Regions from separate parts of the Actinomadura decatromicini genome, predicted to be linked through region 1. Evidence: predicted binding sites of a transcription regulator. Region 1 holds the regulator's gene; the other holds the start of a gene.

Region 1 (8,730 bases):
AAGGCCCTGGAGGGCACCGACGTCGACGCCATCAAGGGCAGCGCCGAGAAGCTCGCGCAGATCAGCCAGAAGATGGGCGCGGCCATGTACGCGCAGAACCCCGAGGGCGCGCAGCCGGGCGCCGAGGACCACGGGCCCACGGCCGACGCCCAGGGCGGCGAGCCGCAGGACGACGAGGTCGTCGACGCCGAGATCGTGGACGAGGACAAGCCGAAGGGTGATGCATCGTGACGTCCTCTCCCAACGAGGGCGAGGAGAGCAAGGAGGGTCCGGTGATCCGCGACAAGCGGCGCATCGATCCCGAGACGGGGAAGGTCCGGGAGCAGGCGGCGTCCGCGTCGTCCGCCCCGGAGGCCCCGGCGAACGGGGGCGCCACCGCCGCGGACGAGGAGGTCGCCTCGCTCAGGACCCAGCTCGCCGAGCGTCTCGCCGACCTCCAGCGGCTGAAGGCGGAGTACGACAACTACCGAAAGCGCGTCGAGCGAGACCGGGTCGCGGTCCGCGAGCAGGCGCTCGGCCAGGTGCTGACCGAGCTGCTCCCGGTGCTGGACGACATCGGCCGCGCCCGTGACCACGACGAGCTCAACGGCGGGTTCAAGTCCGTCGCGGAGAGCCTGGAGGCGGTCACCGGCAAGCTCGGCCTGGAGCGGTACGGCGAGAAGGGCGAGCCCTTCGACCCGACCGTGCACGAGGCGCTCATGCACGCCTATTCGTCCGACGTGACGGAGACGAGCGTGATGGACGTCCTGCAGCCCGGCTACCGGATCGGCGAGCGGGTCCTGCGGCCCGCGCGCGTCGCGGTGGCCGAGCCGGGCCCGGACGCCGACGCGGCGGAGTCCGGCGGCGCGCCGGACGACGCGCAGGGCGACGAAGGCGAATGACCCTCCGGCGCACGCCGGGGGACCAGGGGGCACCGACCCCTATGAAGGACCCTCGCGGGCCCGCCCCGGCCGGGGCGGGCCCGGCGGGGAGCGCGTGACGACATGAGGCAAGTGGCGAGAGCAGAGAGCGGGGCGCCGTGAGCACCAAGGACTACCTGGAGAAGGACTACTACAAGGTCCTCGGTGTCGCGAAGACCGCCTCGCAGGAAGAGATCAAGAAGTCCTACCGGAAGCTGGCCCGCAAGTACCACCCGGACGCCAACAAGGGCGACACCGACGCGGAGGACCGCTTCAAGGAGGTCTCCGAGGCGTACGACGTCCTGTCCGACGAGAAGCGCCGCAAGGAGTACGACGCGGTCCGGTCGATGCCGGGCGGCTTCCGCGGCCAGCAGGGCGGCGGGTTCCCGTTCGACCTCGGCGACCTGTTCGGGCAGGGCGGTCCCGGCGGCGGGACGCAGACCGGCGGCGCGGGCGAGCGGATCGGCGACCTGTTCGGCGGCCTGTTCGGCCGGGGCGGCGGCACCCGCACCACCACGACGGGCGCGCGCCGGGCGCGGCGCGGCGCGGACGTCGAGACCGACGTGACGCTGCCGTTCGGCCGCGCGATGAACGGCGTGACCGTCCCGATCAAGCTGACCAGCGAGGCGGCGTGCAACTCGTGCCGGGGGACGGGCGCGAAGGCGGGGACCGTCCCGCGCGTGTGCCCGAACTGCGAGGGCACCGGGCACGAGACGCGCAACCTCGGCAACTTCGGGTTCCAGGAGCCGTGCAAGGAGTGCCACGGCCGGGGCCTCGTCGTCGACGACCCGTGCCCCGTCTGCAACGGCAGCGGCCGCGCGACCGGCACCCGGACGATCCAGGCCCGCATCCCGGCGGGCGTCGCGGACGGGCAGAAGATCCGGTTGAAGGGCAAGGGCGCGCCCGGCGAGAACGGCGGCCCGCACGGCGACCTGTACGTGAACATCAAGGTCCGTCCGCACCCGGTGTTCGGCCGGACCGGCGACAACCTGACGCTGACCGTCCCGGTGACGTTCCCGGAGGCGGCGCTCGGCGCGGAGATCCGGGTGCCGACGTTCCAGGGGCAGCCGGTCACGCTGAAGCTGCCGGAGGGGACGCCGAACGGCCGCAAGTTCCGGGTGAAGGGCCGCGGCGCGACCCGGCGGGACGGCACGAAGGGCGACCTGCTCGTCACCGTGGACGTGCAGGTCCCGCAGAAGCTCGACGACCAGGCCCGGGAGGCCCTGGTCAAGCTGCGCGAGTCCGGTTCGGGGGACGACCTGCGCGCCGACCTCGTCCAGCAGGCACGGCAGGAGTGACCCCGTCATGAATCCCTTCGGCGACGACACGCCCGTCTACGTGATCTCGGTGGCGGCGCAGCTGTCCGGGCTGCACCCGCAGACGCTGCGGACCTACGACCGGATGGGCCTCGTGTCCCCCGGCCGGACGGCGGGCCGCGGCCGCCGCTACTCGATGCGCGACATCGTGATGCTCCGCGAGATCCAGCGGCTCTCGCAGGAGGAGGGCATCAACCTGTCCGGCATCAAGCACATTTTGGAGCTGCAGCGCGACAACGCGCGGCTCCACGAGGAGCTCGCGAAGGCGCACGCCGCGCTGGACGAGCTCGCCAACGAACTCGAATCGACCCGCGCGGTCGCGGCGCGGCTGGCGCAGCAGCGGCGGCGCGGGGAGCCGCCCGCCACGCCGGGCGCCGACCTGGTGCCGATCAGGCACACCAGCGTCGTCGTCTGGCACGAGCGCGGCAGAGACTGAAAGCAGTTGTCGGGGGGCCTGGGGGGACGTCCCCCCAGAAACAACAGGGTGGGGCGATGGACTACAAGCTGACGCAGAAGAGTCAGGAGGCGGTGTCGGTCGCGGTCCGCCGGGCGGCGGCCGAGGGGCACCCCGAGGTGGAGCCCGAGCACCTGCTGGTGTCGCTGATCGGGCTGGCGGACGGCACGGCCGTCCCGCTGCTGGAGGCGGTCGGCGCCGACTGGCAGGCGATCCGGCGGCGCGCCGAGGAGCAGCTCGCCGCGAAGCCGAAGGCGCAGGGCTCGACGGTCGCGACGCCGCGGCTGTCCGGGCAGCTCCAGCGGTCGGTCAACACGGCGGCGAACCGCGCGCAGCAGTTGGAGGACGACTACGTCTCGACCGAGCACCTGCTCGTCGGCCTCGCCGCCGACGGCGGTCCGGCGGCGGGCCTGCTCAAGGAGTTCGGCGCGACGCCGCAGGCACTCCTGGACGCGTTCGCGAAGGTGCGTGGGCACGCCCGCGTGACCAGCGAGAACCCGGAGGGCACGTACCAGTCGCTGGAGCGCTACGGCGTCGACCTGACGGCGGCGGCCCGCGACGGGCGGCTCGACCCGGTGATCGGACGCGACTCGGAGATCCGCCGCGTCGTCCAGGTGCTGTCGCGCCGGACGAAGAACAACCCGGTGCTGATCGGCGAGCCCGGCGTCGGCAAGACGGCCGTCGTCGAGGGGCTGGCGCAGCGGATCGTCGCGGGCGACGTCCCGGAGTCGCTGCGCGGCAAGCGGCTCGTCTCGCTCGACCTCGGCGCGATGGTCGCGGGCGCGAAGTACCGGGGCGAGTTCGAGGAGCGGTTGAAGGCCGTCCTGAACGAGATCAAGGAGAGCGAGGGGCAGGTCGTCACGTTCATCGACGAGCTGCACACCGTCGTCGGGGCGGGCGCGGCCGAGGGCGCGATGGACGCGGGCAACATGCTCAAGCCGATGCTGGCGCGCGGCGAGCTGCGCATGATCGGCGCGACGACCCTGGACGAGTACCGCGAGCGCATCGAGAAGGACGCCGCGCTTGAGCGCCGGTTCCAGCAGGTGTTCGTGGGCGAGCCGTCCGTCGAGGACACGATCGCCATCCTGCGCGGGCTCAAGGGCCGCTACGAGGCGCACCACAAGGTGCAGATCAACGACTCGTCGCTGGTCGCGGCGGCGACGCTCTCCGACCGCTACATCACCTCGCGCTACCTGCCTGACAAGGCGATCGACCTGGTGGACGAGGCCGCGTCCCGCCTCCGCATGGAGATCGACTCCCGTCCCGTGGAGATCGACGAGCTGCAACGCACGGTCGACCGTCTCAAGATGGAGGAGATGAACCTCTCCAAGGAGACGGACGAAGCCTCTCGTCAGCGGCTCGAAAGGCTCCGCGCCGACCTGGCCGACAAGCAGGAGCACCTGACCGCCCTCGTCGCCCGCTGGGACAAGGAGAAGGCCGGGCTGAACCGCGTCGGCGCGATCAAGGAGCGCATCGACCAGCTCCACGGCGAGGCCGAGCGCGCCCAGCGCGACGGCGACCTGGAGACGTCGGCCCGCCTCACCTACGGCGAGATCCCGGCGCTGGAGAAGCAGCTCGAAGAAGCCTCCGAGGCCGCCGAGAACACGACCCCGATGGTCAAGGAGGAGGTCGGCCCGGACGACGTCGCCGACGTGGTCGCGTCCTGGACGGGCATCCCCGCCGGACGCCTCCTCGAAGGCGAGACCGCGAAGCTCCTCCGCATGGAGGACGAGCTGGGCAAGCGCCTGATCGGCCAGGAGACCGCCGTCCGCACGGTGTCGGACGCGGTCCGCCGCGCCCGCGCGGGCATCTCCGACCCGGACCGTCCGACCGGCTCGTTCCTGTTCCTCGGCCCGACCGGCGTCGGCAAGACCGAGCTGGCGAAGGCCCTCGCGGAGTTCCTGTTCGACGACGAGCGGGCGATGACCCGCATCGACATGAGCGAGTACTCCGAGAAGCACAGCGTCGCCCGGCTCGTCGGCGCGCCGCCCGGATACGTCGGCTACGAGGAGGGCGGGCAGCTCACGGAGGCCGTCCGCCGCCGCCCGTACTCGGTCGTCCTGCTGGACGAGGTCGAGAAGGCGCACCCGGAGGTCTTCGACATCCTCCTCCAGGTCCTGGACGACGGACGCCTCACCGACGGGCAGGGCCGCACGGTCGACTTCCGCAACGCGATCCTGATCCTCACGTCCAACATCGGGTCGCAGTTCCTGGTCGACCCAACGCTGGAGAACGGCGCGAAGCGCGAGGCGGTCTGGAACGCCGTCCGCAACTCCTTCAAGCCGGAGTTCCTGAACCGCCTGGACGACGTCATCCTCTTCGACGCCCTGTCCACCGACGAGCTGACCCGCATCGTCGACCTCCAGGTCGACAAGCTCGCCGAACGCCTCGCCGACCGCCAGCTCACCCTGAACGTCACCCCCGCGGCCCGCGAATGGCTGGCCCTCACCGGCTACGACCCGCTCTACGGGGCCCGCCCGCTGCGCCGCCTGGTCCAGACCGCGATCGGCGACCAACTGGCCCGCGAACTCCTCTCCGGAGAAGTCCGCGACGGCGACGAGGTAACCGTCGACCTGGACGAACAGGCCGACAAACTGACCGTCCACCCAACCCGCGGCCTAACCCTCACCAAGTAAAACCGTGCCCCCGCCGCCCGTTGGGCGGGCGGCGGGGCCGCGGGCTCAGATTTCGAGGTTTTCTTCGATTTCGCGGAGGCGGTGGCGGGTCAGGGCCAGGTTGCCGCGGGTGCGGTCGAGGGCCATGTAGAGGAACAGGCCCTTGCCCTTGCGGCCCGTCACCGGGCGGATCACGTGGTACTGGGCGGAGAGGCTGATGAGGATGTCCTCGATGTCCTCCTTGAGCCCGAGCTGCTCCATGGTGCGGAGCTTGGCGCGCACCACCTCGGTGTTCCCGGCGGCGGCGACCTGGAGGTCGAGGGTCTTGGAACTGCCGAGCTGGCCTAAGGCCATCCCGCTGTCGTAGTCGACGACGGCGACGCCGATGGCCCCGTCGATCGACATCATGTCCTTCAGAGCGAGGTCGAGGCTGGACATGCGTGCTCCCTTCCGATCGTTGTCATGAACGTGCGCCTGTGAGGTGCGCGGCGATGGCGCGGGCGGCGGGGCGCGACTCCAGGTGGAGCCGTCCGACGTTGACGTCCGGTCCCGCGAGGACGGTGAGGGACGCGTGCGGGCCGGCGGCGTAGATGACCACGTAGCCGTCCACGCCGCGGATCACGACCTCGTGGAAGGCGCCGCCGTGCGCGGTGCGCGCGATGCGGTGCGCGAGCGACAGCCCGGTCGCCGTCACGGCCGCCATGCCGGTCGGCTCGACGGAGCCGGGCAGGTCGTGCGCGATGAGCAGCCCGTCCGCCGACGCGACGAGGCTGCCGGTGAGCAGCGGGACGCGGGCCCGCAGCTCCTTCAGCTCGGCCGCGAGCGCGGCCTCGGGTCCGGGCTGTCCCGCCCCCGGTCGCGGCGCCGCCGTCCCGGTCCGTTTCGCCACCTTCGTCAGCCTTTCGATCAAGCGGGCCCGGTTCAGCACGGTCAGCCGAGCTCCGTCAGCGCGGTGTGGAGCCGGACGAGCAGGTCCCTGTCGGCGGGCGCCCAACCGGCCGGGATTCCGGATGGGGCGGGCGGGCGCCGCCTTGTGGACTGGTGTTCTGTTCGCAGGAGGGACGCGGCGGCCAGGCCGCGGACGGCGAGCAGGCAGCCGAACGCCGTCCGGCCGAGGTGCGCGGCGAGGTCCGCCGGGGTCCGGCGGCCGTCGGCGTTGAGCAGGATCTCCGCCTGGACGCCGGTCAGGATGACGCGCTGCCGCCGGACGCGCCGGACCGGGACGACGGGCGCGACGTCCACGCCCGCGTCCGGCCAGGCGGCGTCGAGCAGGCCGCGGCGCCGCCGCCGCTCGTGCACGAGCGTCGCCGCGGTGATCCGGCGCGGGCGGGCGCTCGGCGGCCCCTCGGTGAAGTCGGGCTCGGCGGCGGAGCCGAGGAGGAAGTAGGCGGCGTCGAACACGGCGAGCAGCTCCGGCAGTTCCCGGCCGGACCCGTCCGGCGGTTCGCCGGGGCCCGGCGCGTGCCGGCTCTCGGCGTGCGCGACGGCCCCGCGGACGATCTGGAAAGCGCCGTCGTCCCCGATCCGCAGCAGGCCGGTGCTCCTTTCCCGCTCCAGCGCGCCGAGGGCATGGGCGACCCTCTCGTCCGCGATCTCAGCCGCCATCTCGGCCGCCCGCCATTTCGGCGACGATGTCGCGCATGCGGAGCCGCGCGAGCGCGAGGTTCCCCCTTTCCCGGCCCAGCAGCAAATGGACGAACAGATGCCCGTCGATATTCGCTCCCGTGAGGACCAGGAGGTGATATCCGTCGGTGCCGCAAACGATGATCTCCTCCACGTCGTCGCCCGCCGCGGTGGCGCTGAGCGCGGGCGAGGCCAGCACCGCGCGCACCACGTCGGTCGCTCCGGCGGCGTCCTCGTGCTGGTCGACGAGGTCCTCCCGGCCCGCCGCGGCGACGGCGAGCCCGCTGGCGCAGTCGACCAGCGTCACCCGCCGCGCTCCCGGAATGGCCATCATGGACGCGAGGCAGTCGTCAATGCGCAAGCCCATTCCCCCACCGAATGAGAGTTGCAGAAACTAGACGATAGCCAGAACTTTGCCGCCCGCGTCACCCGATGTAAACATCCCGGAACATTTCCCGCGTGGGAGATGAATACTTCTTGGTATGGCGACCGGTCAGGCTGGTCGTGCCGGGGCCGGTCCGGATTCGGCCATATCAAGAAACGTCAATCCGCGAGGCCGAGGTCGGCGAGGCGGCGGGCGAGGAAGCGGCGGTCCGGTTCGGCGCGGGCGAGGGACAGGGCCTCGCGGTAGAAGGCGGCGGCCTCTTCGGGGCGGTCCAGGCGGCGGAGGAGGTCGGCTCGGGTCGCCGGGAGCAGGTGGTAGCCGGGGAGGTCCGCTTCCAGGTCGTCCAGGAGGGGGAGGGCCGCTTCGGGGCCGTCGGCCATGGCTATCGCGACGGCGCGGTTGAGGCGGACGACCGGGCTCGGGGTCAGGGCGAGCAGGCGGTCGTAGAGGGCGGCGATCTGCGGCCAGTCGGTGTCCTCCGCGCGGCGGGCGGTGGCGTGGCAGGCGGCGATCGCCGCCTGGACCTGGTACGGGCCGGGCGCGGCGCGGCGGAGGGCGGCGTCCAGGAGGGCGGTGCCCTCGGCGATCGCGGCGCGGTCCCAGCGGTCGCGGTCCTGCTCTTCGAGCGGGACGAGGTCGCCCGCCGCGTCCTGCCGGGCGTCGCGGCGCGAGTCCTGGAGCAGGAGGAGGGCGAGCAGGCCGGCGGCCTCCGGCTCGTCCGGCATCAGGTCGCGCAGGACCCGGGCGAGCCGGATCGCCTCCGCGCACAGCCCGCCCCTGATCGGATCCGCGCCGCCGGACGCCGCGTAGCCCTCGTTGAACAGCAGGTAGACGACGCCGAGGACGGACGCGGTCCGCTCCGGCAGCAGGTGCGCGGGCGGCACCCGGTACGGGATGCCCGCCTGCCGGATCTTCCGCTTCGCCCGGACGATCCGCTGCCCCATCGCGGTCTCCGAGACCAGGAACGCCCGCGCGATCTCGGCTGTGGACAGGCCGAGGAGCGTGCGCAGGGTCAGCGCGACGCGGGCGTCCAGCGGCAGCGCCGGATGGCAGCAGGTGAAGATCAGCCGGAGCCGGTCGTCGGAGACGCCGCTCACGTCCGGCGGATCCGGCGTCTCCGGCGGGCCGGACATGGCGGTCAGCTCCCTCAGCTTGGCGGTCTCGGTGGCGCCGCGCCGGAGCCGGTTCAGCGCGTGGTTGCGGGCCGTCGTGGTCAGCCAGGCGCCCGGGTTGCGCGGGACGCCGTCGACCGGCCAGGTTTCCAGGGCGCGCGCGAACGCCTCCTGGGCGCACTCCTCGGCGAGGTCCCAGTCGCCGGTCACGCGGATGAGGGTCGCGACGACCCGGCCCCATTCGGCGCGGAAGGCCGCCGCCACCTCGTCCGTCAGTTCACTCTCGTCCGTCAGTCCTCCTCGTCGAACGGCCAGAGCGGGCGCAC
Region 2 (8,730 bases), on a different contig from region 1:
GGCCAAGCGCATCCGCCCCTTCGACTACCCGCTCACCCGCGACGCCGCCGAGTTCATGGTGACGCTGGTGCCGACCGACGACCGTCCCGCCCTGGACGCGCTCGGCCTGACCCTGCGTCCCGTCGAGGAAACGGTCACCGACTCGGTGCGGTGGCTGGCCGACAGCGGCCATCTCAACCCGCGCCGCGCGGGACGCCTCGCGCCCCGGCCGAACACACCCGGAGGGAAACCGATGCCGACCCTCGTCCAGCGCGCGTTCGGCCCGCTGTTCCAGCGGATCTCCGGGGCGGCATGGTTCGCCAAGGTCGGCCCCAAGGTCGTCCCCCCGATCGACCGGACGCTGCACAGGCTCACCGGAGGCCGCTTCCTCCTGGGGCAGCTTCTCGTCCCGTCCCTCGTCCTGACGACGACCGGAGCCGTCAGCGGCCTACCCCGCCGCACTCCGCTCGCCTGCCTACCAGACACCGACCCCAGGGGCGGCTGGTATGTCGTCGGCTCCAACTTCGGACGCGAGAAGCACCCCGCCTGGACGGGCAACCTCCTCAAGCATCCCGAGGCGGAGGTCAGTTTCCAGGGCCGCACGATCCCGGTCACGGCCCACCTCCTAGACGACGACGAACGCGCGGCCGTCTGGCCCCGCCTCACCGCCATCTGGCCCGTCTACGACCGATACGTGGAACGCACCACGCGCCAGCTAAGGGTCTTCCGCTTGAGCCCACGCTGATCCCCTTACGTGCCGCGCAGAGTCCGGGAAAGGCGCCGCCCGAACAGAACGTAAGCGACCACCACCCCCGCGACGTTGAGGATGACGTCGTCGATGTCGAAAGCCCGGCCGACCACGAAAGCGCCCTGGATCGTCTCGATCGCCAGCGACATGACCCCGGTGACGAGGGCCAGCCGCACCGGCCCGCGAAGGGACTTCCAGATCACCGGGAGAAGCACGCCCAAGGGCGCCAGCAGGACGAGATTGCCGCCCAACTGGAGAACGGCCTCCTTGGTAGGACGATCCAGGTAGAACCGCAGGGAACGCCCCGGATCGGTGTTCCCGCCCGCCTGCCCCCGGTCATGGACGGGCGTCAGGGTCAGTCTGAACGCGAAATAGAAGAAGACGCCGAGAAAGCCGAGCGCGATCGCCACCACGACCACGCGCAGGACCACCACATACCAGGCCGCCTTTTCGCCCGGTACCGCACGCTGCCACATTTCCACCAACACCCGACGTTCGATCCCCGCCGTGGCGTCGCTCATGCGAGACACCGGAATATAGGACGACCGAATTCCCCATAGACGACAGGACGCCCGCGCCGGGCGCGAACCCGGCGCGGGCGTCCCCGCGGGTCAGGCCGCCACGGCGGTGGTGGTGGCCGGTTCCAGCGCGAGGTCCAGCACCTCGCGCACGTCGCTGACGGTGAAGACCGTCAGGTTGTCGAGCACCTCGTCCGGGACGTCCTCCAGGTCCGGCTCGTTGCGCTTCGGCACGATCGCGGTCGTGATGCCGAGCCGGGACGCGGCCAGCAGCTTCTGCTTGAGCCCGCCGATCGGCAGCACCCGCCCGGTCAGCGACACCTCGCCGGTCATCGCCACGTCCGCGCGGACCGGTCGGCCCGACAGCAGCGACGCCAGCGCCGTCGTCATCGTGATGCCCGCGCTCGGGCCGTCCTTCGGGATCGCGCCCGCCGGAACGTGGACGTGGACGCCGCGGTCCTTCAGGTCGCCGACCGGAAGCTCCAGCTCCGCGCCGCGCGAGCGCAGGTAGCTGAGCGCGATCCGGGCCGACTCCTTCATGACGTCGCCGAGCTGCCCCGTCAGCGTCACGCCCGTGTCGCCGGTCTCCTTGTCGGCCAGCGACGCCTCGATGTAGAGGACGTCGCCGCCCGCGCCGGTGACCGCGAGACCGGTCGCGACGCCCGGCACGCCGGTCCGCCGCTCGTTGCGGCTCAGCTCGACCTCGGGCGTGAACCTCGGGCGTCCGAGGTAGCCCTTGAGGTCGTCCGCGCCGATCGAGACCGGCAGCGTCGCCTTGCCGAGCGCCACGTTCGCGGCGACCTTCCGCAGCACCCGCGCGATCGAGCGGTCCAGGGACCGGACGCCGGCCTCCCGGGTGTACTCGGCCGCGAGCAGCCGCAGCGCGTCGTCGCCGAAGCCCACCTCGGCCGCGTCGAGGCCGGCCTTGTCGAGCTGGCGCGGCAGCAGGTGGTCGCGGGCGATGGTGACCTTCTCGTGCTCGGTGTAGCCGTCCAGCTCCACGAGCTCCATCCGGTCGAGCAGCGGGCCGGGGATCGCCTCCACCACGTTCGCGGTGGCGAGGAACAGCACGTCGCTCAGGTCGAGCTCGACCTCCAGGTAGTGGTCGCGGAAGGTGTGGTTCTGCTCGGGGTCGAGGACCTCAAGCAGCGCCGCGGTCGGGTCGCCGCGGTAGTCGGCGCCGACCTTGTCGACCTCGTCCAGCAGGACGACCGGGTTCATCGAGCCCGCCTCCCGGATGGCGCGGACGATCCGTCCCGGAAGCGCGCCGACGTACGTGCGGCGGTGTCCGCGGATCTCGGCCTCGTCGCGCACTCCGCCCAGCGCGACCCGGACGAACTTGCGCCCCATGGCCCGCGCGACGGACTCGCCCAGCGAGGTCTTGCCCACGCCGGGAGGGCCGGTCAGGGCGAGGACGGCGCCGCTTCTGCGTCCGCCCACGACGCCCAGGCCCCGCTCCTCGCGGCGCTTGCGCACGGCCAGGTACTCGACGATGCGCTCCTTGACGTCGTCCAGCCCCGCGTGGTCGGCGTCGAGGATCTCGCGGGCGCCCGCGATGTCGTAGGCGTCCTCGGTGCGCTCGTTCCAGGGGATGTCGAGGACGGTGTCCAGCCACGTGCGGATCCATCCGCCCTCGGGCGAGGCGTCGGACGACCGCTCCAGCTTGTCGACCTCCTTCAGCGCGGCCTCGCGCACCTTCTCGGGGAGGTTCGCGGCCTCGATCCGGGCGCGGTAGTCGTCCTCCTCGTCGGCGGGGTCGCCGTTCAGCTCGGCCAGCTCCTTGCGGATGGCCTCCTGCTGCTGCCGCAGCAGGAACTCGCGCTGCGTCTTCTCCATGCCCTCCTGGACGTCCTTGCGGATCGTCTCCGCCACATCCAGCTCGGCGAGGTGGTCGCGCGCCCAGCCGATGACCAGCGTGAGCCGCTCGACCACGTCCGTGGTCTCCAGCAGCTCGATCTTCTGCTCGTCGGACAGGTAGGGCGCGTACCCGGCGTTGTCCGCCAGGGCGGACGGGTCGTCGATCTGCTGGACGACGTCCACGACCTGCCAGGCGCCCCGCTTCTGCAGGATCGCGCTGACCAGGCCCTTGTACTCCTTCGCCAGCTCCTGCGCCCGGCCGGACGCGGGCGGCGCGTCGAGCACCGTGCCCTCGACCCACAGGGCCGCGCCGGGACCGGTCGTCCCGGTGCCGATCCGCACCCGCGACACGCCGCGGACGACCGCGCCCGGCTCACCGCCGGGCAGCCGCCCCTCCTGCTCGATCACGCCCAGGGTGCCGACACCGGCGTACCGCCCGTCCAGCCTGGGGACGAGCAGCACGCGCGGCTTGCTCACCGACCGGATGCCCGGCCCCTTGGCCTGCGCCGCCGCCCGCGCCGCCTCGATGGCCGCGCGGACCTCGCTCTCCGACAGGTCGAGGGGAACCACCATGCCGGGCAGAACGACCCCGTCGTCCAGGGGCAGCACCGGCAGCGTCAGGGTCTCGCTCATGCTCAGCTCCAAGTCCGTCTAGAGGACCCAACCCGTCAAGTTGAGTCACTCACACTCAAGAAAACGGAGCAGCAATTTGTTTCCGCAGCAACGTTCGCTCTAAGCGATCACGCACCCTGCTACGCTGGCCGCTTGCACTTAGCAAGCACTCGTGGCACCCACCCTGGAGGACGAGCGGCCATGTCGCGGAACACCGACACCGTCAACGCCTACCTCGACGGCTTCCGGAAGAACGACCACGCGCAGATCCTGTCCTGCCTGACCGACGACATCGAGTGGACGGTCTTCGGCGGCTTCCACCTGACCGGCAAGGAGGCCTACGACAAGGCGATCGACGGCGCACCGCACTTCATCGACCCGCCCGAACTGGAGGTCGTGCGCATGGTCGAGCAGGACGACGTCGTCATGGCGGAGATCAACGGCGTGGCCCGGCGCGCCGAGGGCGGCGAGATGCGCATGTCCATGGCCGAGGTGTTCGTCATGCGGGACGGCAAGATCGCCGAGCGGCGCGCGTGGGTGATCGAGCTGAAGGAGAACCACTTCCGCTGACGGCTGGCGACTGGACGGCCGGCGTCCGGGCGCGGGACCCGGGCGGGCGGCGGGTCCCGTCGCCGCCGCCCGCCGGGCGCCCCCGGCTCCGGGGAGCCCTCAGGTCCCCAGGAACTCCAGCAGGTCGGCGTTGAAGCGCTCCTTGTCGCCGGGGACGAGCGCGATGCCGTGCGACGAGCCCTCGTACACCTTGAACGTCGCGTTCGGGATGATCTGCGCGGACTTCCGGCCGGTGGCGTCGATCGGCACGATCTGGTCGTCGTCGCCGTGCACGATCAGGGTCGGGACGTCGAACGCCCGCAGGTCCTCGTGGAAGTCGGTCTCGGCGAAGGCCGTCACGCAGTCCACGCCCGCCTTGACGCTCTCCTGCATCGCCATGAACCAGAACGCGTCCCGGTTCCCTTGGGTCGCCTTCGTTCCCGGACGGTTCGCGCCGAAGAACGGGGCCGAGGCGTCCCTCCAGTACTGGGACCGCTCCGCCAGGATGCCGTCCTTGATGTCGTCGAACACCTCCGCCGGCACGCCCTCGGGATTGTCGGGCGTCCGCATCATCAGCGGCGGGATCGCCGACAGCAGGACGGCCTTGGACACGCGGCTCGTCCCGTGGCGGCCGATGTAGCGGGCCAGTTCGCCGCCGCCCATCGAGTGGGCGACGAGCACGACGTCCCACAGGCCGAGCGCGTCGATCAGGTCGTTGAGGTCGTCGGCGAACGTGTCGAAGTCGTAGCCCTCCCAGGGCTGGCTGGACCGCCCGTGCCCGCGCCGGTCGTGGGCGATGGCCCGGTACCCGGCGTCGGCGACCGCCTTCATCTGGTCCTCCCAGGCGTCCGCGTTCAGCGGCCAGCCGTGGATGAACAGGACGGGCCGCCCCCTGCCCCAGTCCTTGTAGTGGATCTCGTTGCCGTCACGTGTCTTGATGAAGCCCATCGTTGCTTCCCCCAAAGCGTCGTCGATGGTCCGGACCCGTTCGGGTCGCACACGGTGGCCTCTTCCCCGAAAATCCCGAAATCTGCCCGTCTTGGCAGTTCGGAGCGGCCGGGCAATGCGATGGCAAAGTCCAGCCCTCGGCCGCGATTCTTTGCGCCGGTGTCGGTTTACGCGCGCATGACGCGCGGGTACCTACCGCAACGAGATCGTGACAATGGGTGAACGAAAGATCATCGGGACGGCAAAGTCCCAGGTCCAGCGGCGGGAGGGGTCGGCATGCGGTTTTCCACGGAACGGCCCCGCCCGCGCGGCGCTCGGCGTCCGGGCGCGCGTGTCACGCCGCGCGCCTTCCCGCAGGGCCCGGTCCGTACGGCCGAGGGCGTCCGCGGCCTGGTTCCCCGCGGCAGGCACCGTACCCGGACGGGTGCCGCGGCGCGAACGCGCGGCGGCACACCTCGGGTCCTCGGCCGTACCGGACCGGCGCACCTCCCCGGCGGCGGGGCTCGCGCGATCGACCATCCCCGGACCCCGGCACCGCATGCCCCCGCGGCGCCGGCGTCCCCCACCGGCCGGGCCGGCGGCATCCTCCAGCCGTGCCGCCGACCCGGCCGCAGGCATCCGGGCGCCGCGGCGGCGCCCGCTCCCGCACGCCGACCGGCCCGTCCGGCCGGCCCGGACCGGAGAGGAGGTGGGAGCCAGTCCCCAGCAGAACCGGCGCTACGCCGGTGAACACAGGCGGCCGGAACTCCGTCCGACCCCCGTCCCGGCCGCCCGCGCAGTAAGGGATCGCTGCGGAGCCGGGCCCGTGGAGCCAACGACGCCCCACGGGCCACGGTTCATAGGCGCTTGCGCCAGATCTGGCCGTGGACCACGTCGCCGAAGCGCTCGACGGGCGGCTCCTCCTCGTCCAGGACGAAGCCCTCACGCTCGTACACGCGGTGCGCCGCGCGTTGGAGCGCCGTCGTCCAGAGCATGATCTCCTTGTATCCGGCCTCGGCGGCGAAGCGGACGCACTCGGCGACCAGCGCGGCGCCGACGCCCGTCCCGCGAGCGCCCGGCTCGACGTGCAGGAGGCGGAGCTGGGCGACGTCGTCGGTCCGGCGGACGCAGAACACGCCGCCGACCCGCTCCCCGTCGCTCTCGGCGATCCAGGCGTTCTCCCGCTCCGGGTCGTGGTCCTGGACGTACTCCGCGACGACCTTGGCGACGAGGGCCTCGTAGGTGCGGTCCCAGCCGACCTCCTGGTCGTAGAGGGCGCCGTTGCGCTCGACCACCCAGCCGAGGTCGCCGGGACGGAGCGGGCGAAGCACGAAGTCGTCCGGGCGCGGACGGTCCCCGAGGATGCCGTGGATCGTGCTCATCGCGGCGACGAGGCGGCGGCGGTCGGCGGCGGGCAGCCCGTCCAGCAGGTCGCGGATCTCGGCCACGGACCGCTCGTCCAGCATCGCGAACACCTCCCGCCCGCGCGGGGTGAGCCGGACGATCTGGCGGCGCGCGTCCCCGGCCGCCCGCTCGCGGACGACCAGCCCGTCGGTCTCGAACCGCGCGAGCATCCGGCTGAGGTAGCCCGCGTCCAGGTCGAGGACGCGGCGCAGGGTGAGGACCTCGGTGTCCTCCCGCTGGGCCAGCTCGAAGATCACCCTCGCCTCGGTCAGGGAGTACGGGGTCTTGACGAGCCCTTCGCCGAGCACTCCGATGACGCCGGTGTAGAACCGGTTGAACGCGCGGACCGTTCCGACGTCCCCCTCGGTGGCCTCCATCCGCACCACTCCTAACGTTTGACTGAGTCAAACATTAGTCGACGGGGCACCGGATCCGCCAGCCTTCACGGCCGACGGGTCAGGCGTTCACCTCGGCCTTTGCTTCCTGCCGCAGCTCGCGCGCCTCACGCACGACCTTGCGCTCGACATAGAACGTCATCAGCGGGACGAAACCGCCCACCACGATCAGCGCCATCCGGCTCAGCGGCCACCCCGTCCGGCGCCACAGGTCGTACGCCGCCACCAGGTAGACCATGTAGACCACCCCGTGGATCTGCGCCACGATCCCGGCCATCGCGGGCATGTCGGTCGGCCCGTACTTCAAGACCATCCCGATCGCGAGCAGCACGAGCAACGTGCCGACCACCAGAGCCAGGATCCGGTACCTGGTCACCGCGCCTTCCACTTAAGCCTTCTCTCTTTCCCCAAGGGGCGACCCCCTGGACCCCCGTCAGCGAGCGTGGCCCTTGGGGTGTCGTGAGGTGCACGCGTCCTGCCGGCCCGTGGGTCAGCGGGAGGTGCCGTTGGTCTCGGAGTTCAAGCGGGCCAGGTAGCGGTTGTAGGCCGCAAGAGCCGGGTCCTCTTCCTCCTGGCGACGGATGATCTCGCGCTTGACCTCGTCCTCAGCGGGCTCCTCCAGGACGGCGGGCGCGGGGGCCGCGCCGGACCGCTCGTCGCGGATCATCTTGACCCACATCACGATCACGAAGATCGCGAAGATCGGCCATTCGAAGGTGTAGGCCCAGCTCCGGTCGTTGCCGCTCTGGGCGCGGTCGTACTGCCACCAGCCGAAGCCGAGGAAGGCGCCGCACAGCGTGATCGCGATCGCGTGCAGCCCTATCCAGCCAGGGGTGAGAAACCGTCGCACGCCAACGAGCGTACCCCCGGCCCCGCGGAGTGCCGCCCCGACCCCGGTGATCGTCAGGCCGAGGGGAGCGGCGGGCCCGTGTAGACGGCGCGCGGGCGCAGCGGGCCGCCGCGTCCGTACTCCTCCAGCGCGTGCGCCAGCCACCCGGCGGTGCGCGCCACCGCGAAGATCGCCTCGCCCGCGCCGGGGACGAGCCCCGCCACCGCACCCAGTGCGGCCAGCGCGAAGTCGACGTTGGGCGCGGGCAGGCGGCGGCGCGCGGCCTCGTCGAGGACGGCGTCCGCGGCGGCTACGCGATCGTCGTCCGGCGCAGCGGCCCGGACGAGGTCCAGCAGCGCCGTCGCGCGGCCGTCGCCCGCCTTGTAGACCGCGTGTCCGAACCCGGGGACGCGCTCGCCGCCGCGCAGCCGCTCCCCCAGCACGCGCCCGGCGGACGCCGGATCGGCGACCTCGGCCAGCAGGCGTTCCGCGCCGTAGGACGCGCCGCCGTGCAGCGGGCCGCTCGCGACGCCGAGGCCGGACGCGACGACGGCGTACGGGTCGGCGCGCACCGAGGCCGCCACCCGCGCCGCGACCGTGGACGCGGCCAGCTCGTGGTCGGCCAGCAGGATCATGGCGGCCTCGAACGCGCGCAGCAGGCCCGGCTCGGGGGCGTGCGGGCACAACCGGTCCCAGAGGCGCTCGGCCAGGCGGCCCTCGCGGGCGGACGGGCGCGACGCCGGGAGCGCTTCGACCAGGCCCGCGCTGAGGGCTCGCCCGGTGACGACGACGCCCTCGGGGTCGAGGTGGTGGCGCAGCGGGTCGGCGGTGGCGAGGGCGGTGACGATGAGCTGGAGCCGGTCGAGCGGGAGGAGGTCCGCGGGGAGGCCGGACTGGGCGGCGACGGCCCTC

The links. The regulator HspR, encoded in region 1, represses chaperone genes until heat shock. The targets are predictions, from matches to a motif close to ANTTGAGTCNNNNNGACTCAANT.
Region 2: lon (endopeptidase La) is a predicted target of HspR. The motif match lies at 3,774-3,796, and genes of this name have one in related genera.

Annotation. Positions count from the first base shown of each region.
Region 1 is NZ_VSRQ01000002.1:48-8,777, forward strand. Features, by position in the region: partial or broken gene dnaK (molecular chaperone DnaK) at 1-231, shown strand, start outside; gene grpE (nucleotide exchange factor GrpE) at 228-881, shown strand; gene dnaJ (molecular chaperone DnaJ) at 1,019-2,197, shown strand; gene FXF68_RS07575 (heat shock protein transcriptional repressor HspR) at 2,205-2,651, shown strand; gene clpB (ATP-dependent chaperone ClpB) at 2,708-5,305, shown strand; gene FXF68_RS07585 (hypothetical protein) at 5,351-5,722, opposite strand; gene FXF68_RS07590 (roadblock/LC7 domain-containing protein) at 5,745-6,173, opposite strand; gene FXF68_RS07595 (transcriptional regulator) at 6,215-6,889, opposite strand; gene FXF68_RS07600 (roadblock/LC7 domain-containing protein) at 6,879-7,274, opposite strand; gene FXF68_RS07605 (RNA polymerase sigma factor) at 7,451-8,668, opposite strand; gene FXF68_RS42995 (YciI family protein) at 8,695-8,730, opposite strand, start outside.
Region 2 is NZ_VSRQ01000006.1:186,621-195,350, forward strand. Features, by position in the region: gene FXF68_RS27115 (nitroreductase family deazaflavin-dependent oxidoreductase) at 1-724, shown strand, start outside; gene FXF68_RS27120 (VanZ family protein) at 730-1,248, opposite strand; gene lon (endopeptidase La) at 1,339-3,735, opposite strand; gene FXF68_RS27130 (nuclear transport factor 2 family protein) at 3,916-4,284, shown strand; gene FXF68_RS27135 (alpha/beta fold hydrolase) at 4,384-5,211, opposite strand; gene FXF68_RS27140 (bifunctional helix-turn-helix transcriptional regulator/GNAT family N-acetyltransferase) at 6,048-6,971, opposite strand; gene FXF68_RS27145 (DUF3817 domain-containing protein) at 7,051-7,365, opposite strand; gene FXF68_RS27150 (hypothetical protein) at 7,480-7,839, opposite strand; gene FXF68_RS27155 (citrate/2-methylcitrate synthase) at 7,893-8,730, opposite strand, start outside.